DNA from 2 places in the Blautia sp. KLE_1732_HM_1032 genome. Region 2 is predicted to be linked to the other one. Evidence: riboswitches for the same ligand, from Rfam matches in the RefSeq annotation. Region 2 holds a riboswitch; the other holds the start of a gene.
The links. A riboswitch is a leader RNA that binds a small molecule or an ion and turns the genes downstream of it on or off. The one in region 2 is predicted to bind cyclic di-GMP.
Positions count from the first base shown of each region.

Region 1: it holds a riboswitch for cyclic di-GMP, as region 2 does, so the genes downstream of both, NQ489_RS10755 (YHYH domain-containing protein) here and NQ489_RS12470 (hybrid sensor histidine kinase/response regulator) in region 2, are expected to answer to the same signal.

Region 1 is NZ_CP102266.1:2,228,698-2,245,228, reverse strand. It holds gene ligA (NAD-dependent DNA ligase LigA) at 1-1,244, shown strand, start outside; gene metA (homoserine O-acetyltransferase MetA) at 1,336-2,268, shown strand; gene NQ489_RS10775 (HU family DNA-binding protein) at 2,682-3,098, shown strand; gene NQ489_RS10770 (hypothetical protein) at 3,095-3,268, shown strand; gene NQ489_RS10765 (hypothetical protein) at 3,296-4,396, shown strand; gene NQ489_RS17855 (helix-turn-helix domain-containing protein) at 4,497-4,715, opposite strand; cyclic di-GMP riboswitch class I at 4,829-4,909, shown strand; gene NQ489_RS10755 (YHYH domain-containing protein) at 5,025-5,606, shown strand; gene NQ489_RS10750 (hypothetical protein) at 5,641-6,051, shown strand; gene NQ489_RS10745 (hypothetical protein) at 6,162-6,551, shown strand; gene NQ489_RS10740 (cell envelope integrity protein TolA) at 6,557-8,035, shown strand; gene NQ489_RS10735 (ArdC family protein) at 8,499-9,353, opposite strand; gene NQ489_RS10730 (helix-turn-helix domain-containing protein) at 9,574-9,792, shown strand; gene NQ489_RS10725 (hypothetical protein) at 10,120-10,398, shown strand; gene NQ489_RS10720 (hypothetical protein) at 10,349-10,603, shown strand; gene NQ489_RS10715 (hypothetical protein) at 10,698-11,018, shown strand; gene NQ489_RS10710 (hypothetical protein) at 11,067-11,243, shown strand; gene NQ489_RS10705 (hypothetical protein) at 11,260-11,448, shown strand; gene NQ489_RS10700 (hypothetical protein) at 11,524-11,967, shown strand; gene NQ489_RS10695 (hypothetical protein) at 11,986-12,408, shown strand; gene NQ489_RS10690 (hypothetical protein) at 13,233-13,490, shown strand; gene NQ489_RS10685 (hypothetical protein) at 13,687-13,890, opposite strand; gene NQ489_RS10680 (Uma2 family endonuclease) at 14,320-14,877, shown strand; gene NQ489_RS10675 (ATP-binding protein) at 15,144-15,908, opposite strand; gene NQ489_RS10670 (Mu transposase domain-containing protein) at 15,905-16,531, opposite strand, start outside.
Region 2 is NZ_CP102266.1:2,593,099-2,609,629, reverse strand. It holds partial or broken gene NQ489_RS12490 (ParA family protein) at 1-583, shown strand, start outside; gene NQ489_RS12485 (ParB N-terminal domain-containing protein) at 573-1,130, shown strand; gene NQ489_RS12480 (hypothetical protein) at 1,134-1,550, shown strand; gene NQ489_RS12475 (hypothetical protein) at 1,718-1,879, shown strand; cyclic di-GMP riboswitch class I at 2,217-2,307, shown strand; gene NQ489_RS12470 (hybrid sensor histidine kinase/response regulator) at 2,540-5,746, shown strand; gene NQ489_RS12465 (glycerol dehydrogenase) at 5,927-7,027, shown strand; gene NQ489_RS12460 (helix-turn-helix domain-containing protein) at 7,185-8,120, shown strand; gene NQ489_RS12455 (hypothetical protein) at 8,208-8,720, shown strand; gene NQ489_RS12450 (ABC transporter substrate-binding protein) at 9,040-10,329, shown strand; gene NQ489_RS12445 (carbohydrate ABC transporter permease) at 10,420-11,319, shown strand; gene NQ489_RS12440 (carbohydrate ABC transporter permease) at 11,312-12,142, shown strand; gene NQ489_RS12435 (beta-galactosidase) at 12,315-14,339, shown strand; gene NQ489_RS12430 (phosphotransferase enzyme family protein) at 14,428-15,543, shown strand; gene gnpA (1,3-beta-galactosyl-N-acetylhexosamine phosphorylase) at 15,576-16,531, shown strand, end outside.

The DNA of each region.
Region 1 (16,531 bases), 360 kb from region 2:
TGGAATATCGAAAAGTCACAGCTGAAACTCTGGATGAAGCGATGGATTACTTTGCGGAAGCAGTTACGACCAATGATTTTCCGTCAGATGGGCTTGTGGCATTGTATGATGATATTGCTTACGGAGAATCTCTGGGAACTACGGCCAAGTTTCCAAGGAACGCCATGGCATTTAAATGGGCCGATGAGATGCGTGATACGAGACTTCTGGAGATTGAGTGGAGCCCGTCCAGGACCGGACTGATCAATCCGGTAGCAATTTTTGAGCCGGTGGAACTGGAAGGAACCACAGTGAGCAGGGCCAGTGTGCATAACATCAGTATCATGAAGGAACTGAAGCTGGGGATTGGAGATACCATTCGTGTATACAAAGCAAATATGATCATTCCTCAGATCGCGGAAAATCTGACCGGAAGCGGTAATGCACCGATCCCGCATACCTGCCCGGCCTGCGGACAGGAAACGGTAGTGAAGAAAGAAAACGATGTGGAATGTCTTTTCTGCGTCAATCCGGAGTGCCCGGCCAAGAAAATCAAATCCTTTGGGCTTTTTACAAGCAGGGATGCCATGAATATCGACGGACTTTCCGAGGCAACACTGGAGAAATTTATTGCCAGGGGATTTATCCATGACTTTGGCGATATTTTTGAGATCAGCCGGTATAAAGATGAGATCGTGGAAATGGAAGGCTTTGGGCAGAAATCCTATGATAATCTTATGGAAAGTCTGGAACGGGCGAAAGAGACTACACTTCCAAGAGTGATCTACAGTCTTGGGATCGCAAATATCGGTCTGGCTAATGCAAAAGTGATCTGCCGCCATTTTGACAATGATCTGGACAGGATACGTCATGCCAGTCTGGAAGAGGTCAGTGATATTGATACCATCGGGCCGGTCATTGCCGGAAATCTGGTAGCTTATTTTAGGGATGAGGATAATGATCGCCGCCTGGATCATCTGATGAGCTTTCTTCATATTCAGGAGGACAGTCCCAAACAGGAACAGATCTTTGAAGGAATGAATTTTGTGATCACAGGAAGTCTGGTGCACTTTGAAAATCGAAGTGAGGCCAAAGAGCTGATCGAATCCCTGGGAGGCAAGGTTACCGGTTCAGTTACCAAAAAGACCAATTATCTGATCAATAACGACATCCAGTCCAATTCATCCAAAAACAAAAAGGCAAGAGAACTGGGGATTCCGATCCTTTCAGAAGAAGATTTTCGGAAACTTGCCGGAGTGCAGTAAAGGCCGTACAGACTGGAGATACTTTTTATCTGAAGAAAAAAGCCGAGCGGCTCCTTTATAAGAGACGCTTTATATATAAGGAGGGCAAACAATGCCGATCAAAACACAGGGGGATCTTCCGGTAAAGGAGATCCTGGAGAGAGAAAATATATTTGTAATGGACGAAAAACGTGCCATGCACCAGGATATCCGTCCGATCCATATTCTGATCCTGAATCTGATGCCGCTGAAAGAAGAAACAGAGCTGCAGCTTCTGCGTTCTCTTTCCAATACACCGCTGCAGGTGGATGTGACATTTATGGCTGTGGAGAGCCATGAAGCCAAGAATACATCTCTCAGCCATCTGAACAAGTTTTATGAAACATTCACCGATATAAAGAAACGTAAATTTGATGGAATGATCATCACAGGAGCACCGGTGGAGCAGATGCCTTTTGAGGAAGTGGATTACTGGAATGAGCTGACTGAGATCATGGATTGGACTGAGAAGCATGTGACTTCCACGATCTTTCTCTGTTGGGCAGCGCAGGCCAGTCTTTATCATTTTTATGGCCTGGAGAAAAAACCTCTGGATAAGAAAATGTTCGGACTTTTCCAGCACAGGGTACTGAACCGTAAGATCCCTCTGGTCCGGGGCTTTGATGATGTATTTCTTGCGCCGCATTCCAGACACACAGAAGTTCCTATTGCAGATATCCATGCATGCAAAGACCTTACGGTCCTGGCGGAAAGCGAAGAGGCTGGTCTGTTCCTTGCAATGGCAGAGGGAGGACGTAAAATCTTTGTTATGGGACATCCGGAATACGACCGCGTGACTTTGGATGGCGAATATAAGAGAGACCTTGCCAAGGGTCTGCCTATTGAAATCCCGAAGAACTATTACAAAGATGACGATCCAAACAACAAACCACTCCTTACCTGGAGGGCCCATGCCAACAACCTGTATACGAACTGGTTGAATTATTACGTATACCAGAGTACTCCGTATGACCTGTACGGGACACCGGATTTCAGGGAAATTTAAGGAATATGAAACCCGCATGGTTGAGCCATTTCCCGGGATTTGACACGAAAAAGTCCGAGGGCGAATAACTTCACGTAAGTTACCGTAATTTCACGTAAGTTTTTACAAAAATGGAGTAAAAATGGGGTACGGAATTAAAAAAAATGGGGTATGACATATACCTAAAAATGTATAATAGGGAATTTCACACAGTAAATGCCTGACATTGCCAACTGAATATTTTAAACATCTAAATAAGTCCATGTACTTGTATAACTACAGGTATGTGGGCTTATTTTAGTGCTTAAAAATAATAGGTAAAGTTTGCGAATTAGTATGAGAAATGGTTTATCAAATTTGAAATAAATAACGGAGAAATAAAGCATATTTGAAAAAATAAGCACTTCATAGACAATAACAAGGAGGAAATGACAATGAACAAAACAATATATGAAGCAGAATTTACTAAAATGGTACATGACAAATTGCGAGAAGCTAATAGACTGCACGAATATGAAAAAATATCAAAAGATAAGCTAGGCGGGAATTACTGGGATACCTATTGGACAATCCGCTATATGCTTCGTACAATAGAGGACATTTTGGCTAATGGGGATAAATTATCATTAAATGGATTTTTCACTGTAGCACCTAAACTTTATAAAGAAAAAACAGTACGTTCTGGAATGGAAAGAACAGGCAAAAATGTGTATGAGATTCCAGATAGATATTTACCGAAATTTAAACCTTGTGCGAGGTTAAAGCGTGCTTGTAAATCATATCAAGATTACCTCAAAGAAGAAGCAAATAATCAAGATGATGGATACGAAGAAGGAGAAGAAAACGAATGATATGTAAAGAATGTAAATATATGAAATGTTACGCTGTTAATAAGAGAATATATTATTGTGACCATGAGGATAGGTCAGATGATATGGGTAAGCTGGGTGAAGATACTTTACCAGATATAACTCCTGAGTGGTGTCCAATGGTTAATATGACTGTTACCGAAAAAGAATAATTATAGATGAGAAAGGATTGCAGAAAGATGGAGTCAACTAATACAGAAATGAAAATGCAGTATATTCTTGATGAGAATAAACAATTGGTAGAGATACCAGAAACAGAAATGTTACCTGTAGAATATCCAATTCAATGTAAATTAATCAGTGCATTTGAAGTATTTGTAAGAGTACCGCAGACAGAAAACTATTGGATTTCTAATTACGGAAGAGGTGTAAATAACCATAGAAACCCAAATAAGAACAAATTCTATGAGCATAAACAAGGACAATGCCATTATACGGTCTATGAAGTGTGGCGAACACCAGAAAAAATCAGAGGGAAACTGACAGGCAAAATCATAGTTGAGACAACTAAGAGAGAAACCAGTCCAGAGGAATTAGTAGCAAAATGCTTTTTGAAGCAATATAGAGGCAGATTCAAAGTGTGGCATAAGAACGGTGACTTTGCGGATAATTGGTATAAGAATCTGATCTATGTTTCTGATAAGGATTTTAGAAATCTGAAAGCAGGTAAGATTACATGGAAGGAACTAGGCTATGAGCAGGAATATATAGAATATATCAATAGTGCCAGAAGTAAAGCTATGGCTGCATACGGTGCTATTTTCAGTCGTTGCAAGGGAGAAGATAATAGTGAGAGTGCACATAAATGTTATGATGATGCTGAAATGTGTCAGGAATGGAAAGATGATTCGCGGTTATTCATCAAGCAATATTTAGAGTTGTATTACGAAGTACCAGGAGAATCAATGGCAGTTGACAAGGATTTATTTGGTAATGGCAGTAAGGTGTATTCTCCAGAGACAATTTGTATTCTGCCACAAGGATTAAATACATTGCTTGCTAACAGCAAAAAGCATTATAAGGATGGGGAAACACCAGACAATGTACTTCCTCTTGGAGTAAGATATAATGGTAAAATCAATAAATATTACGGACAGATTACTTATTTTGGCACAGAAGATATAATTGATCTACCATATCGGGACACAATAGAAGAAGCTTTTGCAGATTATAAGAAGTTTAAAGAATGTGATATTGCGATCACGGTGTCAAAATACAGAGATAAGATACCAGAATACATATATGAGAAGCTGCTTACGGTGCGAGTAGAGCCATATTGAGATAATTATAGGCATATCAGGGAAAATAATCCTTGGTATGCCTATTTTTTTACATTTTCATAGCGAAAAAATAGAATTTATGACGTATAGAATATAAGGATTATAATGGCTGATCGTCATCTGATGGGACATACACACAAATATCCTGTATCTGACAATTAAGGATACGGCATAAATCATTAACAGTACGCATGGAAATATCCTTATTGTGTTTTAGACGGTGCATGGTACTATGTGACATGTGATGTTTATTTGTCAGTGTATACCAATTTTCATTTGAATTTTTGAGCGTTTCCCAGAAGGGAGAGTAATCAATCATTAGTTATCCTTCTTTTTTCTTGATAGAATAACCATAAAATATCTTTTTACTCTTGAATATCTTCGCAATGACGAATATAATGGAGCATATAAGAAATTGTGAAAAAAGTGTGAAATAGAATACGGCAAACCCAGAGAAATCTGGCGGCGCAAAACTATAGGGTCTAAGCAAATGTATGACAGCCAGTTGCAATTTGGATGATTAAGGCATTGCTTTTTTCTTATGGAGAAGTGATGTCTTTTTTAAATAATTTTACGGAGAAAGAAGCGTATGATGAAAAAGTTTTTTAAGAAAATCTCTATTTACACGATGACAGCAATGCTTGCTTTTTCAACAGTACCAGGAACAGTACAGGCACATTCTGGAAGAACAGATTCAAGTGGAGGACACCATGATAATAAAAATGTGAGTGGTTTAGGTTCTTATCATTATCATTGTGGTGGACATCCTGCACATTTACATGATGGCGGTGTATGTCCTTATAGTAGTTCTGCTGCTACGTCAGACACATCAACTACTTCTGAGGTGAGTACAACGACATCTGGTGGAATGGGAACTTTTAAATTTAGTGGTGGCGCTGCTGGTTCTGGTGGCGGATCTTTTTCTGGTGGAGCAGCAGACGTAGCTTCTACTTCACAAACAACAACTACAACAGCATCAGCATCTAATGTAATACAATTAAATGCGGGAAATAGTGTTACAATTTCCAAAGACATAATCAAGATTGTGCAGGATGTTTTAAATCAAAAAGGATATGATTGTGGCTCTGTTGATGGTATTGCGGGAAATAAGACTAAAGAAGCTATTAAGAAATTTATAGACGAGAATCAATCAGACAGTACAGATAATGCAATTGTGAATATGGTTGCTAAAGGACTGGGGATTAAATAAAGCAATTACAAGATAAAAGGAAGTATTAACAGACATGAATACCAAAAAATTTTTACCGTTACTCATTAAATCGACTCTTATGTTAACATCAATAGGAATGTTGACTGCCTGTGGAGAATCATCGGATAATACTTATGATTCTTCTGTAACATCTTCAAATAGTTATAATGCATCAGATTACAGTAGTGATTCGTATTCCAGTGATTATGGTTCATCGGATTATGATGACGATTCAAATAGTTACAGTTCTTCTTATGATTCAAATGATTACAGTTCATCAGATTATGATAATGATTATTCAGAAGGACATTCTTATGATAAAAGTGATCCGTTTTACTCTGCCAACGATGTTGATGGTAATGGTAAGTTGACAGACGAAGAATGGCAAAATGCAATGGATGACGCAATAACCTATTACTATTATAAATCACAAGAGGAAAATTGATTTAAATAATATTACGCTATATCTTATATTGACTTCTGTAAAATAAAGCGTAAATTTATACTTAGATGTATGAGATTTGAACATTCACAATCATAACAAAGGAGAACTATATGAATTATATTAAAGAAGAGGATAACTGGATATTTGCAGAATGTTCAGAGTGCAATATGATAATGAAATTCAGAAAGAATGAACTGAGTTTAGATAAATCAAAGAAAACATATACATTAAAAGAACCAGTTGAATGTTTTTGCGGTGAAATGAGTGGCGTTATTACAGATGTGCCAGTAACAGAAGAAAATAAAACAGTTGTATATGCTGCTCCTGCACCATCATATACTGCTCCTACAAAGAATGTTCCGCATTGTCCTACTTGTGGATCTGCTAATATTACCAAAATATCCTTAGGTGCTAAGGCAGTAGGCGGCGCAATGTTTGGAATTTTCAGCAGTAATATAAGGAATAGCTACAAATGTAACAATTGTGGCTATAAATGGTGATGTGCATGGAATACTTTAAGAAATTACAATGTTATAAACCAAAGAAAGCTATTATTGATTCTCCGATAAGTATAGAAGAAGTTGCTTTATTACAAAATTCTGTTGATAAGGACATTCTTGGACGAATAAAATTCATCAATCGTTCACAACAATCCATCATAGCAATTTTTGTTCATCTGAGTGCATTCAACATAGCAGGTGAACCTATTCAGGTAGAAAAAGAACGGTATATTTATCAAGATATGAAAATAAATCCAGGAGAATTGTATGGAAATAAAATTCCATTGCATCTTTCTGATGATACAAGATTGTTAAGCGTAAAATTGGATAAAGTTGTTTTTGAGAATGGAACCATATGGGATGCTTCTACAGGAACAGAATGTGAATATATTACGCAAGAAGAAATATCTATACCAGATATAATTGTTGACGAAATGCGAAAAGAATTATCGACATACTTTCCACACATAGAGTATATTCATTATTACTATGAAGAAGGAGAAAATTTCTGGGAATGTACCTGCGGTAAAGTAAATCATATATCAAATGAAACATGTTCTTTCTGTGAAAATGGTAGAGATGCACAAAAAAAGTATCTTGTGCAAGATAAACTTATTCCTTTGATGGCTCAAAATGCACATGACAAACAAGAAAAGGAAGAAGAAGAGACTCGTAAAATATTAGAAGAAGCAAGAATTGAAAAAGAAAAACGTTTTGCTGAAAGAGAGAAGGAAAAACAACAATTCAAAGAAGTAGAAGCAAAAGATAAAAAAATTAAACTATGTATTTTAATAGTATCATTAATTTGTATTTCTCTTGCGATAATAGTATCGTTTTATCAGAGAAAAAATCCGAATAAAAATACATATAATAACGAACAAGAAATATTGGATTCTGAAAACTCAAGAGAAGAACAAGAAACATTTGATATAAATTCAAAAGAAAAATATAGCAAGGAAATAGTTGAAACAGATCAAAGCGAATATGAAAATAATCGAAAAAATATAGCACAATATTTTATAGACCCAGATTCCAAAGATACTATCATGATATCCAATTTACTTGCTTGCAAAAATAAGGATAGAGAATATTTTGAAAAATATACAGGTGTAAATTTAGCTAATTTAGAAACTTATGAGCCAGATTCGCCAAATTTTAATGGGGAATATTCTATTAAATATACCTTAAATGACATTACTTTATTTGACCAAAGAGGATTTTTAAATATCTATTTCAAAAAAGAAAATACAGAAGCGGACTATTTGTTGGATGAGATTTCCTTTTCATTTGATAAGCAACCGGATGATCGGCAAGAATTTTGTATTTCTAATGTAAAAAAAATGCTTGGAAAGGATTATGATTCTTATCAAGATGATCCTAATTATGGAATTTATTGTTCTTGGGAATATGAGTTTTTAAAAGTAACTATTTTAGATGTTGCCTTTAATACAGATGTAGCAACTACAGATATCTGTTTTTCTTGAAATTGAATTTTATATAAGAGAGCTTGATAGTGGTTCGAACCACTTCGAAATTTACTCATATCATGAAAATGGAACACATCCACCCCATACAGACACAAGCTCTTTTCTCTGAAATGTAAACCACCCGGGGTATACCGTTTCTGTATCCTATTATCATTCAGGCAATCAGAACCAGACATCAAGATAGCACGATACCACTAGAAAAAAGTGTATACAATCTACAATCCATATTTTGATCCATCGACTGCCAGAATATAATAAGCCCGTAACATTCTAATTTATATATCAGATAGCACGGAGAAATCAGACCGCCCCATATAGCTTATAAGAATAGACACAGGCAGCAGAGAGACAACGGCGTTTTACAGACAGGACATAGAACAATATCCCCGAATAAGCAAACTGGATCATAACAAAAAATAAAGGCTAGGAGAATCACGCTGGGTTCTCTTAGCCTATTTTTTTACGCTTCACCAATGATGAAATTAACTGCCTTTTCTGCTTTGCTACTTGCTGATACTATAAATTTGTTGTCGTTCTTGAGAACCTTCAACCAACTCTGGATATACGCTGCACTGTTACGGAATGTCTTAGGCGTTTCAATTCCTAATAGATTCATGAGAGATGCGCTTCCGATTTCTGCAACCAACTCTTCCTTGCTGTAAGTCTCTGATCCGAAAGCTGCAACAGCTCCGGTCTGTAATCTGTTTAACCTATTCTTGTGTCCGGTGCTGTGTGTCAGCTCATGAAATATTGTGCTGTAATATTCGTTGATGTTCTTATACTGTTCTTTAAGTGGTACGACTACACTATCATCTGATGGCCTGTAATATGCTCTATTGCTTTTACATTCTGTGAAGTTCAAATGTTCTCTATTGATATAGTCTGTGATGATCTTATCTGCTTCTTCAATTGGCTCTATCGCATCGTTGAGCTGTTCAGATGCAAGTGGCTCAACTCCTTCAACCTGAGAGATATGAAATACATTGTAATATCTCAATAAAGGTATCTTCTTGGTTTCTTTCTCGCCTGTCTCTGGGTTTGTTTCTTCTGCTTCAAAGATTTTCCAGAAAACAACGATTTCTGATTTCTCACCTTTGCGGACATGGCCTCCAAGCTCTTGCCACTGTTTAAATGTGGCATATTCACCGGAATGTTGGAGAAGCATCTGATTTAATAAGCTATATGGTCTCTTGCTGATCCGGTTAAATGCTCCTGATCTCACGCCAGTCCACGGCTTTTCCCACGGGATATTACCTTTTTCCAGTTCTGCAATAATTCTTGCTGTTACCATTTCATATACATTTGCTTTTGCCATTTGCCTTACCTCCATGTGATTTATTATGAGATAATAGTACACTATAATATGTACTATGTAAATTGACATAGTAAACAAAAATATGTACATAAAATTATTAAAAGTACACTATTATATTTACAAACATAAGTAAATCAAAAAATAAATTGAATTGTAAAATAAGTTATGATATGATTCATATATCGAAGTGATTGAACAGTAAAAGGAACGGTGATAATAAATGTTTGCACAAACTGTGAAAGATATAATTGAAGATAATAAAAATAATGGTAGAGTAATTAATCAAAAAGATCTCGCAGAAATTTTAGGTATGACAAAGCAAAGTTTTTCTAATAAGATGCAAAGAGATACATTTACAGTAGCAGATGTTGTTAAGATTGCAGATTATTTAGGTATGCAGTTAATTCTTAAAGGCGAAAATGATTACATTATAAAATAGAGTATTCTTATAATAGTAAATGATTAAAGAGAGCAATGATAAGTTGCTTTCTTTTTTTATGTCCTAAAATAAGTACACAAAAAGATGTACAAAATACCTAAATTAAAGTAAATTATTTTGTGTACTTTACCAATTTACAAAGTACATGAAATAGTGTACTATAATCTCAACAACAAAACAACAGCAACACACAAGCAACCGGATAGCCGAAAGCTTCCAATACTTGAAACCATATACCTGTGATGCTTCGCAGTGGTCAAGCAAATAGTCAGGAAGATGATTCAAGGGTTGCAACATAAGAGATCAATTCACAGGAGGATAAAACATATGTGTAGAACAATGAACGAACTTGAGAAGGTTGTAGCAGATTACAGAGGACTGAAAGCTATGAAAGAACAGCTTGACGAAGAATTAAAAGCTGTGGAACGTGAGATCATCGGTTATCTCGATTCCAATGAGAAGCTTTCCGAAACCGGTAACGACTTCACAGTAAAGATTTCCACCTGTGAGCGCCGGACAGTTGATACAAAAAGATTGGAAGCGGATCTTGGTAACCTTGCAGAGTATCAGAGAGTTAGCCAGTACCGCAGATTATACGTTAAATAAGAAGCTGATCCTTCCGGTGGAGGTTAACCGGAGAAAGGACAACATGATGTTAAACATCTTTAAGCGCAAGAACAAACCGGATCACAATAAACAGTCTGCTGAGATCAGAACGATTCATAAGAATATGAATGCAGCTGCGGATCAGTACGAAGCAACTCGGCAACAATTACTGAAGAATCTGGAACTGATTAACACGATCTTATAAAGTGGTCATAGCCACTATAAACAGGGCTTTAAGCTATGAGCGTTCCCACTCTTACAGGGTGGGAGGTAGTCAAAAGAACAGGAGGACATACATAATGATGTATTCAGAGTTTATTGAACACAGCAATTTCACAGAACAGTATATCTCATTTACAGAGTATACAACTTTCATTGAGCCAATCTACATGGCTGCGGATCAGATTCCTACAAAGCAGGAGTTTATAGCACTGCTGAGAGATGCTTTTAAGGCTCTTGTAAATCCTGTAGTTGAGAAAGCTATGCATAGTTTATCACTTGAAGACAAGCTTATGTATCTTGAATGTGGTTCTCAACAGGTGCAGGAGTATCTTGAAAGAATCGACTTTGAAGCCCGTAAACTTGCATATCAGTATTTAAAACTGATGCTTACATTATAAATTACATTCGCTGTGCTATCGGCATGACGGGCAAGGAGGACAGAAATCATGAGAAAAACAGAAACAGTGATGACCTATGACCAGTGGGAATATAGATTCAAGAAAGCACTCAAAAAGACAATTAAGCAGAAACTGAATACAGCATTACAGTATGTTGCTTTTTTCATTCTCATGGTTGGCTTTCCTCTGGGAATGATTGCACACTGGTTATTGTTTGGATATTAAGAGAAGGGAGAAACGTATGGATGAGCAGAAAATGCGTAAAGGTTTGGAGAATACAAAAGTAACAGGAACGTTTGCTGTTACATCTAAAAACGGAATTATCCGTAATATTGGAAACAGTACTATCATGCAACCTAAAGTACAGTTCTGTGGTAAGCCTATGAAATGGTTTGACGATAGCAAATTATTGAAGAAGAAACAGAAATAAGAAGAGAAGTATATACATATGGGAGAATGCTTGTGTGTTCTCCCTGAAATATAGACAACAGGAGGATTATAAGAAATGGCAGTAAAATATCCAAAATTTAACGAGTTAAAGAAGGAGCCAGCTTTTAACTGGTTGGTAAAATCCGAGGGTGAAGATTTTAAAACTAATAAGGCAATCATTCGCTTAGATATGTTTCATCCAAACAGGAAAGTAAGTATTTCAAACGATATGAAGAAAGCTATTTTAACACTGTTAAAAAAGTATATAGATGTAGAACACAATCCATGCACAGATGTAACCATTAATGTAGAGTTGCAAAAGGTATTTGATCGTAACAGCAAGCGGAAACCTAAAACGGAAATCTACTACATCCTGTGCGTCACTGTTAAGAAAATGAATGGTGAAACTTGTAATTTAAAACATACAATGGAGATTCATAACGTAAAAGGTTCTGGATTATTATATAAATCCTGTAAAATTTATGCCTATGACTCATTGAAACAGTTCATTCTTAAGTAAAAGATGGAGGTGTAGCGGTTGTATACTGTAAAAGATTTTGATCTTTTAACAGGAGAATTAAATTGGTCAACGGGAGAATTTGACTATTCCCGTGACTCTCCTAAAATTATCACGCTTAATCTTTTTGCACCTGAACGAAGAACAATACTTCCATATGAGATTAAAGAGCAAGTTGAAGTCCTGGTGCATGATTTGGTACAGCGGTATCAGATTAAGACTGAAGAAGTGTTTCTTCTGGTAAAAATGAGCAAGATATATAATATAAAAGAAACACAGAATCTGTGCAAGTACAATATTGTTACAACTCTTTATTGGAAAGATATTGATAGCTTTTGTTCACATGAAGAAAATACAGAGATTACTACTCAGAGTAATGAAAAGCTGTATACTGTTTGCAGAAATTATTTCCGTAATGAGATGGAAAAAGTATTATTTGCATAGGAAAATATAAATAAAGGGATTGGGAAATCTTAAGATATAGGAACGGAAAATATAAAACATAGTGATTTAGTATGAAATAAACTATTCTTTGTAATATTTGGCGGTATTACAGGGAATAGTTTTGCTGTATATGGTGTTCGAGAATCCTAGGATATTCAATAAACACAAGGGTTTTTCGGAATCATATGGTATATAGTTGTGGAATATTGTGTAAACTTCGAGGATAGTCAGTAATAGCAAGGGATTATGAACTAATTCCTGGTAAAATAGTAGGAATTAATAAGGTGAAAAAACTATATACGTTGAAAATACAACGAAGAACGAAATTAAATACGAACTATTTTTCATGATTTTGGTATAATGCAGGAAAATGAGAAAAGTGCTGAAAAGCCTTGATTTATAAGGCTATCTGGGAGTTTTCAGTTTATAAGAAATAGTTTGATAATCAAAGTAAATATCAAGGATTGTTGTTCGTGATTAAAATATTTTTGGGTTATGAGAGAGTGACACTACACAATATATAGTATATACAACATGAATAATATACAACATATAGCACATCAAAAACCAATTACATACAATATATACCACATAAAACACCAACATTATCCCTGCTGCAACATCAATACATTATTATTCCTGTTTATAATAATTGTCACCAGATGACAATTTTACGGCATTTTGCCAGAATGTTAAACAAATCATTCTATACTGGGTGAGGTTCTAGCAGACCCTACCCTTATATATTCATTCAGAAAATCGCCATTACAGAAAAATATAGACCTATATATGAAAAACAGGCGAAAGAGAATAAACAAAATGCAATGATGATAGCAAGACAAAATAATGAGAATAATAAGAATGAACAGTTTTCGCAGATTTCTTCAACAACTGTCGATTCTAAAAGTAAAATTGATGTGCGTGCTAAATTAGCAGAAACAGCAGGTGTATCAACTGATACATATTCCAAAGGAAAGAAAATATTAGATTCCGACAACGAGAAACTAAAGCAAGAAGTTCTTTCAGGTGAAAAGAGTATCAACGCAGGATATAAAGAATTAACTGGAAAGAAAGAGAATTAGTATATATAACCGTTCCCAAATCTGGGAACGCTATCATATCACTTTCAGAAAATCAAATTAGTTATAATTCTGAAACCGTTTCCCAAAAAGGAAACGCTTATCAGTTCACAAAAATACTAAGGTAGTCATTCTGTGAACAAATTTAAAAAGACTGCCGGTTAGTAAGAGAGTTTAACACGACAGTCTTAAAAGAAATTTATCCGACTTTTTTACCATCAATTACAGTAAAATTTCTTGCGCGGTTTTCTTTTTCAAGTTCTCGCATTGCAATGTCAGCAACACGTTCTGCAAATTTACGATGATGTTCATCCCAACCACCATCGTCCTTTATGATATGTTGTTGAGCAGCAGCGCCGTAAATTGTGCGTCCATCAGGCATTTTGGCAGATAATCTTGACATATGATATGACCTCCTAAACGAAAATATTGTGCTATACATTATAGATCACATAAATAAAAAGTCAAGAATAATTATATTAAAAAACAATAAAAAATATTTCTGATACCTTTGCTTTATGATAAAGAAATATATATGAGCTAGATTTAGTTATAGATTCAACCCCTCACAGAATCAATTCTATGCCAGAAATCCTTATATATAGACTTAAATTCTGGACGGAAACCATCTACCCTAACAACTTTACCCTTAAAGCATTTGCATTGAAATTTGATGGTTATTTCATTAATATATTGTAAAGAAATGAGTATAACACGACTGCTGCTGTGATGATATTTATATCTGCTTTGTCAGAATCAAAAAACAGGTTGCTGAACAGACATGATCTATATTATAATGTACATATAACCAAACTCACTTGGAGGTGATAATATGCCATTACTTAAAGAGGAATATAGAAAAGAAGAGAAAATTAATGGTGTAATCTATAATATGTCACCATCACCGAATTATCAGCATGGAATTGTTGACGGTAATATTTATTCCATCATAAAGGCAGGATTAAAAGGCAGCTTGTGTTTACCCTTTATGGAGAATCTGGATTATAAATATCATCCACAAGAGAATAATGATTATGTAATCCCTGATGTAATGATCGTTTGTGATCGCAAGCATTTGAAAGGTGGTTCTTATACTGGAACACCTAGATTCATCGTGGAAACTCTTAGTCCTGCAACTGCATTAAGGGATATGACCGTAAAAAAAGAAATTTATCAAAATGCAGGTATATCAGAATATTGGATTGTTTCGCCAAAAGAAAGAGCCGTACAGATTTACTATCTCGAAGATGGCAAATATGAGTTAAAGGATAGCTGTATTCTCCAAGATGATCCAGATGAAGACCACTACAATGCTGATACAGTGATAACACTAAGAGATTTCCCAAATATTTCTATGACATTGGCAGAAATGTTTGAGAACGTAGAATAAAGATTAAATAATAGACGATTTTACAAAAGAGGATTTTCATATACAAATAGTAGTATAGAAAATTCTCTTTTTTTATAAAAGGAGCTGTCAAATAATGAGTATTATAAATTTTTTTGTAGAATTTACACCGTGGTTAAAAGAATTTGTTTTTGATCAAATACTTACAGAGATAATTAATGTGCAAATTATGCTTAAACGGAATGCCAGTTCCGCTACTGCGGAACTGCTATTCCATTTTTAACGGTACGAAGTACCGCTAGATGATATCATTCTGTTTCACGCATATTTATACCGTTCATCTCCAGACGATATGTATGATGTTTATCTGTGATTCGTGTAAGGCACGCATCAGCGTAGGTATTATCAGCAAACATATCAAACCATGTACTGACTGGAAACTGTGAGATGACTACAGTTGATTTTCTTCCATCCCTGGTGTCAAGGACTTCAAAAAGATCCCGGCATTTATCAAGATCGAGATCTATAAGGCCGAAATCATCGATCACAAGCAGATCCAGCTTGGTCAGTTTATTCAGGTAATCCAGATTTGTGGATTTGATGCGTGCCTGTTCCATTTCACTCATAAGTGTGTTCGCTTTTATATACTTTACACTCTTGGACTGCTTCATTGCAGTTATGCAAAAAGCATTGATCAGATACGTTTTTCCACTGGCAGAAGAACCTGTTACAATGAGATTTTTTCCTTCTTCTATCCAATGGCAGGTACTCAGACGTTCTATTGTCTGGGTATCAAGCTGACGTTCTGGACGGTAAATGGTTTCATCAAGATCTGCCGCCGGGTATCGCAGATGTGCTTTTTTCATCAGACGATTAAAGCGTTTATCTGCCCGTGCCTGCCACTCTGCATCAACCATTGCTGTCATGCGTTCCATAAACGTGTTCAGATCTGCATTGGGATCTTTCATCTGTTCTTCCAGGATATGTGCCATTTCCGGAACGCGGAAACTCTTCAGACGCATGATCAGAGCTTGTTCCTGGGGTGTTAATGTAATGTCATGGGATGAACTCATTTGTATGCCTCCTTTCCACGGATGTTTGTATGGGAAGGAAGTTTTCCGTTTATACCGCTGCTGGAATGATTATTCTGGACCATGCCAAGCACTTTCTTGAAATAAGAATACTTGCAGGCATTAGCTTCTACGCATTTCTCAGCAGCCTCCCGAACCAGTCGGTGAGGAACATCCTTACAGGAATGGAGTACACCGGCACAGCTGTTGTATGCCTGTTCCTCGTGTTTGGAACTGCGGAGTATCCTGTCAATAAGAGTTACCATAGATTCTCCATAGACAGATGCCCACCGTCTGTAATAAGCTCCGTCATGTGCATTCACTTCTTTGTAATACAGGTGTTCTGGTGGCATATGACTGTCATCTGTAATGTAAAGAGGAAAATCACGATAAGATCTCGGATGTCGGCAGATCAGCCGGTTATACTCGTCGCAGATCCGTATCTCCGTCATGGTAGCCTTAAGAATTGCAGACTTCCCCTTATAGGTATACAATACAGAATAGTAGTGGGCATCATACTCAAGGTGGTAATTATCTGGAACTTTAAGAAAGTATTTATAATCACAAAGTGTATAACTTTCGCCTGGAAGCTGGTTCATACGCGGTTTGTCATACTTTTCAAATCC
Region 2 (16,531 bases):
GCTGGAAGATGAGGAAATGCCGGATCCATCAGAATTTATTCAGAGCAGAAACGGTGTGGACTTTATTCCATCATCCATGATGCTTTCGGCAGTGGACAGTAAGCTGCGGATGGAAATGGGTTCAGAGAAGATGCTGGCCGGCATTCTGGAGCCACTGAGAGGACTGTATGACTATATTATTGTAGACATCTGTCCATCGCTCGGAACATTGACGATTAACACACTGACGGCGGCTGATGAGGTGATTATTGCTGTCAATCCGCAGCTTCTGGCAATGATGGGATTGCAGGATTTTATCCGGACAGTGAAGAAAGTCAGAAGCAGACTGAATGACCGCCTGCAGATTGCAGGGATCTTACTGACTATGTGTGATGCCAGAACAAATCTCTGTAAGGTAATCACAGAACAGTTGACGGATACTTTTGATGGACAGATCCGGATTTTTAAGAGCATCATACCAAACACAGTAAAGGTGGGAGAATCAATTTATTATAGTGAGCCGCTTCTGGAGTACGCACCGGAGAATAAGGCTTGTAAAGCATACCGGAATCTGGCAGAGGAGGTGACTGGGGATGAAAGCTAATGCGCCAAAAAGAAAAGTATTTCAGGACGCACTGGATCTTCTTGCTGAGGATCCGGTGAAGAATACGCCAACACCTGTGAATGGGATTGTTTCTATTCCTGTTGAGGAAATCCATCCGTTTCATGATCATCTATTCCAGCTGTATGAGGGAGATCGCCTGGAAGACATGGTACAGAGCATTAGGGAGTATGGTGTGCTGAATCCGGTGATTGTGAGGAAGGCTGCAAGGGGGTATGAGATGCTTGCAGGGCATAACAGAACCAATGCGGCAAAGATAGCAGGATTGACAGAGGTACCGGCGATAGTGAAGACGGATCTGTTTGATGAGGATGCTTATGTATATTTGATCGAGACAAACCTGTTGCAGAGATCCTTTGCGGAACTGCTTCCATCAGAAAAGACAGCAGTGTTGGTGGCACGTTATGAGAAGATAAGCAGCCAGGGGAAACGGAATGATATCCGGCAGGAAATCGAGGCTCTGGAAGAAACCTGTGGACACAATGTCCACAAGTCACAGAAAAACCGTGATGGACTTGGTGAGGAATAAGGAATGACTGGAAGAAATATTGCCAGATACATGCGGCTGGACCGGCTGATTCCGGAGCTTAAGGATGCTGTGGATAAGGGGACGCTGGCAATGGTGGCCGCTGTGGATTTGTCTTATCTGAATGTGAAGATGCAGAAGCTGATCCAGCAGGTGGCAGAGGCTGAGGGAAAGAAACTGAAATCGAAGCAGGCATTGGAACTGCGGAAGATGGGAAAGGAGATTACAAAAGAAGGAATTGAGAGTGTGCTGGTGGGTAAAGAACGGAAGAAGCCGCAGAGTGTGTCTGCGAAACTGCCGGTGGAATTGTATGAGAAGTATTTTGCACAGACGGATGCCGGAGCAGTGCAGGAGATCCTGGAGAAGGCACTGGAAGGGTATTTTGGAAAGGAGGCAGCAGGTGTTTGGCAGGGAAGATCTTGAATGTCTGGATTTGGGGTATTTTGAGATTATTTATATGGATGATCGGGATGTGACCATCATGTCCCGGAATACCAGACATATGTGGTATATACATAATCCGGAATATCCATTGATGGGATCCTGTATTATATTTCATAAGCATAAGGTGTCCCATCCGTGTCATCAGCATGGCCGCAGTAATACACTGCGGCAGGCTGTGTGGAGTATTAAGAGACATGATAAATGGCAGATGGGTGGGAGAAAATAATTTAACGATTTCAAAAGAGATGGCTTGTGATAAGGATGGTGATTATTTTATAATATATAAAAAAGTTGGAAAGGAGGAATAAATTATACAATTTTTAATTGTCATCATAGTAGAATTAAGTTCTGCGATAGCAAAGTTTTAATACATAGATATGCAAATCATTCATTTTGGGACTTCAATAAAGGTTGTGCGCTCATGTCAAATGAAATAGTAAGTCATTATCGGATAAAGATATTCAGTTGATGACATTGAGCTTGAACTCTTCCTGATACAAGCAGGTCCTCACCCACAGCTTATTGCTTTTCGCAACCTCCACAGGGGAGTTACTTGATTCGGTTAAAATATATGTAAATTTTCCACCAAAATATTATTGACGTAAGAAAAACCACATGGTATTTTATTTTTGGAAAAAATGAAAATTATTTTAAAGGCAAACCTGTTGAAAGGCAGGGTCGCAAAGCCAGAAGGGACTAAAGTCAGAAAGTTTGACCATGTCAGCCGGTTGCCACTGTTTCCATATCATCATAATATATGGAAAAGATGTTTGAACAGGAGAGATTCCGATACCTTTTATACTATATAGATGTGTGATTTTAAAGAATATAGTAGGGACACTGGCAGATTTTGGCAGATGTCCTTTTTGTATGCAAAAATGGGTAACAAAACTAGCAGGGACAGGTTTTCTGTATACAGATAAAAGCAGGATGAAGAAGGCATAAGACGGAGAGAGGACTTTTATAAAATGAAAAATTATGAAGACAAAATATATTCATTAGGTGAGACTGTAACGGGGCAGACACAGGCCATGTCACAGGCCGTACAGAAAACACTGGAAAATAATGGCGGGGTAGGTATAATGACAGGATCTTATGACCAAAACCTGTCTATTTTGTCTGTGGATAATCTGCTGTTGCATAGTACAGGATATACATTCGATACTTTCATGGAACAGACAAAAGGCTCATTGAGAAATTTCTTTTATGACGAGGAAGATGTACTGGAGCGAGACCGTTTTTTGCAGCTTCACGGAACAGGGGAAGCACAGATCCTTGCAGCAGACGGTACAGTGAATAATGTACGGCTTTGTAAAGAGGATGCGACAGATGAGGCGGGCAGACAGATATGGGTTATGTCCGTACAGGTCAACTGGGATCATGTAAATCTGGCACTGCTCAATGAGGCTATCTATTCCGGCTTCTGGTATTTTGACTGTGACGAAAACAGTGAGATTGTGAATGCAAACTGGAGTCATGAATTTCGAAAAATGCTTGGCTATCATGACACCCTGGACTTTCCGAATAAACTGGAATCCTGGTCAGATCTTCTGCATCCACAGGATAAAGAAAGAGTAATGGTGCAGCTTCAGGCGGCAATTAAGGATAAGACGAACCAGATAAAATACCAGGTAGAGTATCGTATGAGAATGAAGGATAATCAATACCAGTGGTTTCGGGCATCGGCAGAAGTAATACGCCGTCTGGATGGTTCTGCCAGCAGGATTGCCGGGATTTTTATTAACATTGATGGGGAGAAAAAAGAAATCATGCAGGCACAAAAATCTGCTGCTTTCCACCGGGCTTTTACGAAAGCAGATTTGTGCGAGTATTATGTGAATCTGGAAGCGAATACTTTTGATACCTTTAAGGTTGAACCGTCCCTGATGACCGTCTTTGAACAGAGTCATACGTGGGATGAATTGATCCGGCATTTTGTGGATTCCTATGTTGTGGAGACAGATAAGAAGGCGGTATCCTCTTTTTACGACCGTGGTTATATTGCAGAAAGGCTGAAGGGGCTGGAAACCGAATTGGCTTTAGAGTGCCGTATCACTCTGAATGGAGAAGAACGATGGGTCCGCAATGTGGTCATACGTGGTGAAATAGAGGATTCAGAATATGCCATGATCTTTCTGCGTGATATCACAGAGGCAAAGGTAGAGAGCACACGGCATCTGCAGATGGTAGCGGATAATGCTTCCATGGAGCAGCTGATCCAGAGCATAGTGCGTCTGGTTGACCGCTTTGTTGTCTGTGATCTGGAAAATGACAGATATGAATTCTACAATCTGAATGGACAGATGATATATAAACCTCTGGGATTTTATCATGATTTTCAGATGCAGGTTCTTGAAAAATATAAGACACTGGAACCATTGGAAGCTATAGATATCCTGATAGCCCCGGATAATATTCGGAAAAAACTGAAAAGTGAAAATGATATTTATAAGTTTGAGTATTGCAGCCTGGATGAAAAGACTTATAAAATCGCTTCTTATATTCCCTTGGAATGGAAGAATGGAAAGCTGGAAAAGGTATTGCTGGCATCCATGGATGTGACACAGGAGAAGAAAGCAGAGATTGAATCCCGTCAGGCACTGAAGGAGGCTTACCGGTCCGCAGAAAATGCAAATCGTGCGAAAACAGAATTCCTTTCCAATATGTCCCATGATATCCGGACACCAATGAATGCGATTGTGGGTCTGACAGCAATCGCAGGAGCAAATGTTGAGAGCCAGGACAGAGTCATTGAATGCCTCGGCAAGATCACAGAATCAAGCCGCCATCTGCTGGGGCTGATCAATGAAGTATTGGATATGGCACGTATTGAAAGTGGAAAAATGACACTGGCACAGGAAGATTTCAATCTGTCAGAGCTGGTAGATAATCTTATTACACTTACGAAACCGGTGCTTGATGAACATAAACATAATTTTGATATACACATCAATCATATTGAACATGAGGCTGTCTGTGGTGACAGCTTGAGGATTCAGCAGGTATTTGTGAATCTGATGAGTAATGCGATCAAGTATACACCGGATGGCGGGAATATTATTTTTTCCATAGAGGAAAAGCCAAATGGATTTTCAGAACTTGGATGCTATGAATTTACGATTGAGGATAATGGGATCGGTATGTCACCGGAATTCCAGAAAATCATGTTTGAGCCGTTCAGCCGCGCGGATGACCACCGGACAACCAGAGTCCAGGGAACTGGTCTGGGAATGGCAATCAGCAGAAATATTGTGAACCTGATGAATGGCACTATTAAAGTGGACAGTACCTTGCACAAGGGAACTAAAATCACAGTAACAATTTATCTGGAGCTTCAGGAAAAAGAAAAAGAACAGGACAGAGATCTGATGAATCTGCCGGTCCTGGTTGTGGATGATGATAGGACATGCTGTGAAAGTACAGTTGCAACATTAAAGGAAATCGGTATTATGGGTGAATGGGTTCTCTCTGGCAGGGAAGCGGTTGAGCGCTGTTATGCACGGCATGAGTTGAAAGATGATTACTTTGCTGTTATTTTAGACTGGAAGATGCCGGATATGGATGGCATAGAAACAGCCAGACAGATCCGGAAGCGGATAGGAAAAGAGATCCCCATCATTGTACTGACATCCTATGAATTCAGCGAAATTGAAGAAGAAGCAAAGGCTGCAGGTATAGATGCTTTTATTGCAAAACCGCTGTTCCGTTCCCGGCTGACGGCAACACTGCGGCAGTTTACTTCAGGAAGAAAAGAAAAAATAGCAAGAAATTATCTGGAGAAGCTGTCAGAATCAGACTACACGGGAAAAAGGATTCTGCTGGTTGAGGATAATGAGTTGAACAGAGAAATTGCTGGTGAAATTTTACAGATGACAGGTGCAAAAGTGGAAACGGCAGAAAATGGGAAAATTGCAGTTGAAAAAGTGGAAGCTTCTCCGGAAGGATTGTATGATCTTGTTTTTATGGATATCCAAATGCCTGTCATGAATGGTTATGAGGCAACTGCAGCAATCAGGAGCCTTCCGGGTGAAAAGGGAAAATTGCCTATTGTTGCCATGACTGCCAATGCTTTTGCAGAAGATGTACAGCTGGCCAAAAATACAGGCATGAATGGACATATCGCGAAACCGCTGGATATGAATAAGCTGAATGATGTTCTGGAAAGCTGGCTGTAACTGATTTTCATGTGATCACAAAGTATATTACTAGGAACAGAGTGAACAGTAACAGTAACTCAGGTGATGCTGCATAAATCCTCAAATACTCCTTGCAATAAAAAAATACAGCAATTATAATATAAATACAAAAGCCGGATGCGGAGGCTGACTTCTGAAAACAAAGAAAGGAAGTATAAAATGGCAAAAATTTTAATCAGTCCGTCCAAATATTTACAGGGTGCGGGAGAAATGAAGAATCTTGGAACTTATGCTGCAAAGAGCGGAAAAAAAGCGTTGGTTCTGATCAGTAAAGGCGGATATAAAAGAATCGGTAAAACGATCGAAGAGAGCTTTGCTGAGAGTACCTGTGAGGTGGTTTTTGATTATTTTAACGGAGAATGCTGTAACAGTGAGATTGATCGTCTGGTAAAGATCGTAAAAGATGAGCAGTGTGATCTTACTATTGGTATTGGTGGAGGAAAGATCTTTGATACAGCGAAGGCAGTTGCATACTATGCGGGAACACCGGTATTTATCTGTCCGACGATCGCATCTACAGATGCCCCTTGCAGTGCTTTGTCTGTTATTTATACAGAAGAAGGAGTTTTTGAAAAATATCTGTTTCTTCCGGCGAATCCGAATCTTGTTCTGATGGATACAGATATCATCACCAAATCGCCGGTTCGTCTTACTGTGGCTGGTATGGGAGATGCACTGGCAACATATTTTGAGGCAAGGGCATGCAAGAGAAGCGGAGCAACTTCCTGTGCAGGAGGTAAGACAACAGAGGCTGCCATGGCACTGGCTGAACTTTGTTTTAATACCTTGATGGATGAGGGCGTAAAAGCTAAGATAGCTCTGGAAGCAGGAGTATGCACACCGGCAGTTGAGAAAGTGATTGAGGCTAATACACTTCTTTCTGGAATTGGTTTTGAAAGTGCAGGACTTGCAGGTGCACATGCGATCCATAACGGATTTACTGTACTGGAAGAATGCCATCATATGTATCATGGAGAAAAAGTTGCATTCGGAACCATCACACAGCTGGTACTGGAGAATATTCCCCAGGAAGATCTGGAAGAGATCATCTTATGGTGCATAGAAGTAGGACTTCCTGTTACTCTGGCAGAGCTTGGAGCTGGGAAGGTAACGGATGAGCAGCTTATGGAAGTTGCCACAACTGCATGTGCGGAGAATGATACACTTCACAACATGCCATTTGAAGTTACACCGGAAACTGTATTTGCAGCAATCAAAGCGGCAGATGCATATGGAAGATATTACCTGGATGAGGAATAAACAGATAAAAAGTAAATAGCTGATATAAAAATTGCAATCTGCAGAAACAAGAGTTATCAAGTATTGTTATCCTGCAGGTTGCTTTTTTTTATGTATGGCTGTAATATAACAGAAAGATCAGTAAATATTGGAACAGAAAACATACGGAGGAATATTTGTGGCAAAAAAACGAAAACCCAAAATGGAGCTTCGATATTATAAGATGCCGGAGGGGAGCCCCATCCTTGCATTGCTTGGACAGAAGTGGGTTCAGAATTATGGGAACGATATCGATTATCTCCATTTTCATAATTATCTGGAAATCGGATTCTGCTATGAAGGACAGGGATTTATGATACTTGGAGAGGATAAGGTACAGTTTCATGACCGGGATTTTACGGTGATCCCATCCAATTATCCACATACCACAAACAGTGATATTGGAACTATCAGCCGCTGGGAGTATCTTTTTATTGATGTAGAAGGATTCCTGGATAAATTTATTAATAATTCGGTAAAAAAAGAAAAAATCGTTCAGCGGATCAACTCCAGATCGCTTTTTCTGAATGAAAAAGAAAACCGATCCATGGCAGGTAAGATCCTTAAGATCCTGGATATCATGCGGGATGGAGAGGAATTTTATCTGGAAGAAGCTAAGGGAGTTTTGGCATCGCTTCTTGTGGAAATCGCAAGGATAAACCGGGATTCAAGCGAAGAACGTTGCAGCGAAGGCAGAGGAAAAGTCATGGATATGATCTCCAGGTTCCAGGATTATATTTCTGATCATTACATGGAGGATCTTCGTATTGACGAACTGGCAGAATACTGTCATATCAGTGAAACTCATTTGCGCCGGATATTTACGACTTATATGAAGATGAGCCCGCTGGAATACATTAATACGATCCGTATCCAGGCGGCCTGTGATTATCTGAAAAAAACAGATCAGCCAATTGCAGATATAGCACATAAGTGTGGTTTTACCACCAATTCCACATTTAACCGGAATTTTCGTCAGGTTACGGGAATGACACCTCTGGAGTGGAGAAAACGTCCGGAGAACTATGAACAGCAGCTTCTTAAGTTTGACATCCATTCAGAGGAAGGCTGGTAAAACAACAAAACCAGATCTGTGGATCTGTCACGACAGAATAGAAATATCAGACTGTATGCGGATCAGGCAGATAGAAAGAGGTAAGAAATGTACGATTACAGGATTGTGGAGCAGGTCTCCAGAAAAAAGAAACATATGTCAGGAGCTCTCAGAAAAGTAATGGTGATCTTTGCGGCAATTTTTGTACTGATGGGTATCACGATCTCTCAGGCATTCATGCTTCCGGGATTTCTTCTGGCGCTGCTTTACTTTGCTTATGACATATTCAGCCAGAGAGACTATGAATATACCATGGAAAACGGACAACTGACCATAGATGTGATCTATGGTAAAAAATATCGTAAAACAGCTCACGTGCTGAAGCTTGAGGAGATGGAAGTGACAGCACCTCACTATCATGAAAAAGTGGCAAAATATAAAAAGAATACCGGAACGGAGAAACTGAAAAAATACGATTATACCTCTTATGAAGATGATGTGCCTTACTATACCATGATCATTCAGGAAGATGGACGTAAAATAAAACTTCTTCTGGATCTGACAGAGGAAATGCTGCATACGATGAAAACGCAGTTTCCTGAAAGGGTTTATTTTGCATAATATGCAGAAATGTTTGTGAAATATGTATGAAAAACAACATAAAATTTTATGAAATAGAAACAAAAACCTTCTTTTTTGACAAAAAATGTTCGCACAATGTCAAAAAAGAAGGCTTTTTTGGGCATCCTGACGAATGTAAAAAGAAAAAATCCTCAAAGTGCATATTTTTTGTAAAAATATAGCGTGACAATAGTGCACAATCAATAAAATGGTTGAAATTGCACATTATATGAACAATTCTGCAAACTATAGAGGAAATACGGATGCTATAATCTATTCATAAGCAAACGGGAAATGCTTAATAAAGGAGGAAAAGTAAATGAAGAAAAAATTACTCGCAGTATTAATGACAGGTATCATGGCAATGTCTTTTGCTGCAACTACTACAGCAGTATATGCAAAAGGTGATGACGATAACACCCTGACTGTATGGGCATGGGATCAGAACTTCAACATCAAGGCTATGAATATTGCAGGTGAGCAGTATGCAAAGGATCACGAAGGATTCAAGGTTGATGTAGTTGAGACATCTTCTGATGACTGCCAGACCAAACTTACAACAGCAGCAAACGCCGGAGATTACAGCACACTTCCGGACATCGTTCTGATGCAGGACAACAGCTATCAGAAATATCTGAAGAGTTATCCGGATGCTTTTACAGATCTGAAGGATATGGATATCAACTGGGATGATTTCGGAAAACTGAAACAGTCCTACTCCATGGTAGATGACACACATTACGGAGTTCCGTTTGATAACGGTGCAACAATTGCCTGCTATCGTACAGATATCCTGGAAGAAGCAGGATATACCATTGATGATCTTACAGATATCACATGGAGCAAATTCATGGAGATCGGAAAAGACGTTCACGAAAAAACAGGTAAATATCTCCTTACAAGTGAAGCAACAGGTGGCGATACTCTGATGATGATGATCCAGTCCTGTGGAGCAAACTTCGTAAATGATGACGGAGAGGCTTATATCGTTGGCAACGATGTAGCAGAGAAATGCGTAGATCTTTATGTGGATCTTGTAAAGAACAATGTTGTTAAATTAGTAAATAACTGGGATGAGTACATCTCCACAATCACAGGCGGAGAGGCTGCCGGTATCGTTAACGGTAACTGGATCACAGCTACACTGATGGGAACAGAGGATCAGAAGGGTCTGTGGCAGATCACAACAATGCCGAAAGTTGACGGCGTTGATACAGCTACAAACTATGCAAACAATGGCGGATCTTCCTGGTACATTACATCCAACTGCAAGAATGTAGAGCTTGCTGAGGACTTCCTTGCAAGCACATTTGGTTCCAGCACAGACTTCTATGATGCAATCCTTCCGGAAACAGGTGCAATTTCCTGCTACCTGCCGGCTGGTGAGTCTGAGGTTTACAATGAGCCAAGCGAGTTCTTCAATAACCAGCCGATCTTCTCAACAATTGTAGAGTACTCTTCACACATTCCGGAATTTACAAAAACTCCGTACCACTATGAGGCAAGAGAGTGCATCAACACAGCTGTTGTTAATATTGTAAACGGCGCAGATAAAGAATCTGCACTTCAGGAAGCACAGGATACACTGGCATTCAAGATGACAGAGTAAAGCTGAAATATTAATGAAATACAGGGCAGGGGACTGCATGCAGTCCCTTGTCTTATGTAAAGGTTTAGATGTTTGAAAGGAGGAGTTCCTGTGAATTCCAAAAAAAGTGGCATGTCTCTGGTAGCGAAACAAAGAGCGGCCGGCTGGATCTTTCTGGCACCGGCAACCATTATGATCGCTGTCATGAGTTTTTATCCGATGATCCGCGCATTTATCATTTCTTTACAGACAGGTGCCGGAGCAAACATGAGGTTTGCGGATCCGATCTTCAGTAACTATAAACGTATCATGATGGATAAGGTATTCCAGCAGTCCATCGTCAATACTTTCCTGTATCTTATTATTCAGGTACCGATCATGCTGGTCCTTGCGATCCTGCTTGCACAGCTTCTGAATAACAAGGATCTGAAATTTAAAGGCTTTTTCCGTACATGTGTATTTCTTCCATGTGCAACATCTCTTGTATCTTATTCTCTGATCTTCCGTTCTATGTTTGCAACAGACGGTCTGATCAACAGCATCCTGATCAAACTTGGAATTTTAACAACTGGCTATAACTTCCTGGGTAACTCCACAAGTGCAAAGATCGTGATCATCATCGCACTGATCTGGAGATGGACAGGATATAACATGGTGTTCTATCTGGCAGGTCTTCAGAATATTGAATATTCTGTATACGAGGCAGCAAAGATCGATGGTGCCAATGGCTGGAAGACCTTCTGGAAAATTACCGTACCACTTCTGAAACCGACAATTATCATGACATTTATTATGTCGATCAATGGTACACTGCAGTTGTTTGATGAGTCTGTCAACCTGACAAAAGGTGGCCCGGCGAACTCAACCATCACAATGTCCCATTATGTTTATAATACATGCTTCATCAACGTGCCAAACTTCGGATATGCGGCAGCAATGTCATTTATCATATTTATCATGGTAGCGATCCTGGCCTTTATCAATTTGAAAGTAGGTGATACACGTGACTGAGAAAAAGAATAAATCCGCAATTCAGAGAAGATTGATCCCTACATATATTTTTCTGATCATCGTATCATTTATCTCTGTATTTCCACTGTACTGGATGATCTCTGCGGCAACCAATACATCCACAGATGTATCCAGAGGCCGTATCCTTCCGGGTACATATTTTATGCAGAACTTTAAAAACCTGACTGCACAGCAGCCGCTGTGGAGAGCTCTTGGAAACTCTCTGTTTTATGCAGTTCTTACTACAGTGATCTGCCTTCTGATCTGTTCTATCGCAGGTTATGGCTTTGAGGTATATCATGACAGATGGAAAGACAGACTGTTTTCCACCCTGCTTCTTGCAATGATGGTTCCGCAGGTTGCAACGATGGTTCCTTTATTTAAGATGTTTTCAAAAGCCGGACTCTTAAATACAGCGGTAGGTTTTATCCTTCCGATCATTTCCACACCATTTATGATCATGATGTTCCGTCAGAATGCCAGAGCATTTCCTATCGATATCATTGAGGCAGCACGGATTGACGGATTAAGCGAGGTAAGGATCTTTTTCCAGATGTTTATCCCGACTATGAAATCTACTTATGCGGCGGCAGCAGTTATCACATTTATGAATGCATGGAATTCCTATCTGTGGCCGAAGGTAATCATGACAGATAATAAGGCGATGACCATGCCGATGTTGATCGCCAATCTGATCACAGGATATGTAACGGATTACGGCATGCTGATGTGCGGCGTATTATTCTGTTCCATTCCGACCATGATCGTATTCTTCGTATTACAGAAACAGTTCGCAGAGGGCATTACTGGAGCTGTAAAATAATTTTAAAACAAAAAGGATGCTGCTGAAATCTTTAGGTATATTGTATAATATGCTTTAACTGAATTATGCAGGATCCTTTTCTTGACCAGAGCAGTTGTCTGGTATAAAGCTTCGTAGCAAAGCGGATGCTTTTGTCCGCTTGATGCGAATCAAATCATAAGGAGATAAAAAAATGGCAGAGCAGATCAGATATGACCATTATCTGCACGGTGGCGATTACAACCCTGAGCAGTGGCTGGACAGACCGGATATTCTGAAAAAAGATATCGAATATTTCAAAAAAGCCCATATCAATACCGTTTCCATGGGAATGTTTTCCTGGGCAGTGCTGGAGCCAGAAGAGGGAAGATATAACTTTGACTGGCTGGAAGAAGTGATCGATAATCTGTATAAAGAAGGAATTTATACGATACTTTCCACACCATCCGGAGCAAGACCGAAATGGATGGCAGATAAATATGAAGAAGTTCTTCGCATGGATCCGGATCGCACGAGAAGATTTTTCGGTGGAAGACATAATCACTGTTATACTTCTCCAGTATACAGGGAAAAAGTCTACAATATTAATAAGAAGCTTTCTGAACGTTTCGGAAAACATCCCGCAGTGCTTTTGTGGCATATTTCCAATGAATATGGCGGAGAATGCCACTGTCCTCTGTGCCGGGAAAAATTCCGGGAATGGCTGAAAGAAAAATACGGGACCATCGAAAATTTAAATTCCAGCTGGTGCACAACGTTCTGGAGCCATACCTATAACAGCTTTGATCAGATCGAAAGTCCTTCGCCAAAGGGGGAAAATGCTCTTCATGCACTTACCTTGGACTGGAAACGTTTTGTTACAGACAGGACTGTGGATTTTATGAAGCATGAGATTTCTGCGATCCGTGCAGGTGGTTCCGAGCTTCCGGCAACCGCCAATCTGATGTATGACTACAACGGACTGGACTATAAAAAATTTAAGGATGTTATGGATATTGCATCCTGGGATAATTATCCAAGCTGGCATAAAAAAGACAATTATACCACAGCGTTGGACGGAGCCATGCAGCATGATCTTATGCGAAGCATCAAGAAAGCACCGTTTCTTCTGATGGAATCCTGTCCCTCTGCGACCAACTGGAAGCCTATCAACAAGCTGAAAAAACCAGGAATACATCTGGCTGCCTCTCTGCAGGCAGTTGCTCATGGTTCAGACAGTGTTCTGTATTTCCAGCTTCGTCAGAGCCAGGGAGCCTCTGAGAAATTCCATGGTGCGGTGATCGATCACTACGGTGGGGATGATACTCGTATTTTCCGCGAAGTGACAGAGGTAGGAGAAGCGTTGGAGCAGATCCGGGAAACTGCTGGAAGCGTGACGAAGTCTCCGGTGGCTGTTCTCTATGACCGGGAAAATGACTGGGCGCTGAAGGATGCGCAGGGACCTCGAAACGAGGATATGCATTATCAGGAAACTGTACTGAAACAGTATCGTGCTCTCCGAAGAAAAGGCTATAATACAGATATCATCAATATGGAACATGAGCTGTCCCGGTACCGTTTGGTAACGGCACCGATGGCCTACATGTTTTATCATGGATATGCCGAAAAGCTTCGCACTTTTGCAAAAAACGGTGGTACTTTGGTAATTTCCTACTGGTCCGGACTTGTAGATGAAACAGATAAATGCTATCTGGAGGGAACCCCTCACGGACTGATGGAAGCAGCTGGTATCCGTACGGAAGAGATCGATGCACTTTATGACTGGGAAGAAAACGTAGGTATCCCGGAAACAGGAAATCATCTCAGAATTACAGAAAGCTATACCTGCAAAAATCTCTGTGAGCTTGCAAAGGTTTCCGATGCGGAAGTACTGCTGCGTTATGGAAGGGATTTCTATCAGGGGTATCCGGTACTGACTCACAAGAAATACGGAAAGGGCCATGTTTATTATGTGGCGGCAGATATGGAAGCAGCCTTTTATGAGGACTTTCTGGGAAGGGCAGCAGAGGAAGCAGGCGTGAAGATGCCGCTTACATTTATACCGGAAGGTATTTCTGTGACAACCAGAGAAAATGAGGATACGGAATATCTGTTTATCCAGAACTTCGGAGAAAAGACAGAAACAGTTTCTGTCTCGGGGGATTACGAAGTTCTCTACGGATCAACAGATGAAAATATTGCTCCGCTTGCCACCAGGATTTTAAAGCGGAAAAAATAATCACAGTAAAAAACACAGCAAAAAGTATAAAGCATATTTGTTTTCGGACGGTATGCTTTTTACTGCTGTCTGGGAAAGAGAAGGTAAAATGGCAGGTACACCAAAAGAAGAGATAAAAAGAATAGCGGATCAGTTTGCATTTACCGGAGAACTGGTTTCCTGCGGCCCCTGCGGAAGCGGGCATATCAACGAAACCTATATGCTTAGATATCGGATCGGAGAGATGGGGTCCATTAAGGTGATCCTTCAGAAGATCAATCGGGAGATCTTTCAGAAACCGGAAGAACTGATGGAGAACATTGCCGGAGTCACCGGGCATCTGAAAAAGAAAGTTCTTCAGAAGGGAGGAGATCCGGAACGGGAGGTTCTGAACCTGATTCCGACAAAGGACGGGAAGGCATTCCTGACAGATGAAAACGGAGAATGCTGGAGAGCTTATATTTTTATTACCGATGCAGTAAGCTATGATCTGGCAGAAAAACCGGAGGATTTTTATGAAAGTGCAGTTGCATTTGGAAAATTCCAGGAAATGCTAGCAGATTACCCGGCAGAGACTCTGCATGAAACGATAAAGGATTTCCATGATACAAAGAAACGTTTTCAGACTTTGAAAAATGCCATAGAGAAGGACAGCTGTCATCGTGCCGCATCCGTAAAAGCAGAGATCGCATTTGCGTTTCAGCATGAGTATCTGGCAAATGTATTCGGTGAGCTTCTGGCAAAAGGTGAGGTGCCCCTTCGGGTAACACACAACGATACGAAGCTGAATAACGTTATGATCGACCTGGAAACAGGAAGGGGAATCTGTGTAGTGGACCTGGACACGGTTATGCCGGGACTTGCTATGAATGATTTTGGAGATTCCATTCGTTTCGGGGCCAGCACTGCATTGGAGGATGAGAAAGATTTAAGCAAAGTTTCCTGTGATATGGAGCTCTATGAAATCTATGTAAAAGGCTTTCTGGAAAGCTGTGGAGATAAGCTCAGTGCAAAAGAGATCGAGATGCTTCCCATGGGAGCTAAGGTGATGACTTATGAATGCGGCATTCGCTTTCTTACCGATTATCTGGAAGGAGATCATTATTTTAAGATCGACCGGGAAGAACATAATCTGGACCGCTGCCGCACACAGTTTAAGCTGGTGGCAGATATGGAACAGAAATGGGATACTATGCAGACGATCGTGAAAAAATATCAGAAATAAAAAACAGGGGTTTTTACAATGGAGGTAAAGCGATGAGCGAAACAAAAGGAAGAGTGACTATTCCGACAGATCTGGATGTGATTCCGGAGACACTGAAAATGCTGGATGAGTGGGGTGCAGATGCCATCCGTGACTGTGACGGAACGGAATTTCCAGCAGAACTGAAGAAAACCGGCGCAAAGATTTATGCAACCTATTATACCACCAGAAAGGACAATGCCTGGGCAAAGGCCCATCCGGAAGAAATCCAGCAGATGTATATCATGACATCTTTTCACACGGCAGTGTCGGATACTCTGGAGATCCATCTGATGGATCATCTGTATCCGGATATGCTGGCTGTGAATACAAGAGATGATATCAGAAGATGGTGGGAAGTCATTGACCGGACTACAGGGGAAGCTGTCAGTACAGAGGAATGGTCATACGATGAAGAAAACGGAAATGTTGTGATCAGGCCGGCGAAAGAGTTTCATGAGTATACGGTAAGCTTTCTTGCATATATCATGTGGGATCCGGTACATATGTACAATGCAGTTGTCAATGACTGGAAGGATGTAGAGCCTCAGATCACTTTTGATGTGCGTCAGCCCGCAACACGTGCACATTCCATGGATCGCCTCCGCAGATTTCTGGATTCCCATGATTATGTGAATGTAGTACGATTTACTACCTTTTTTCACCAGTTCACACTGATCTTTGATGAGATGGCACGGGAAAAATATGTAGACTGGTTCGGATATTCTGCTTCGGTGAGTCCCTATATCCTGGAACAGTTTGAGCAGGAAGTGGGATATAAGTTCCGCCCGGAGTTTATCATTGATCAGGGATATATGAACAACACTTATCGGATCCCGTCGAAAGAATTTAAAGATTTCCAGGCTTTCCAGAGACGGGAAGTGGCGAAGCTTGCAAAGGAAATGGTAGACATTGTCCATGAATACGGAAAAGAGGCCATGATGTTCATGGGCGATCACTGGATCGGTAT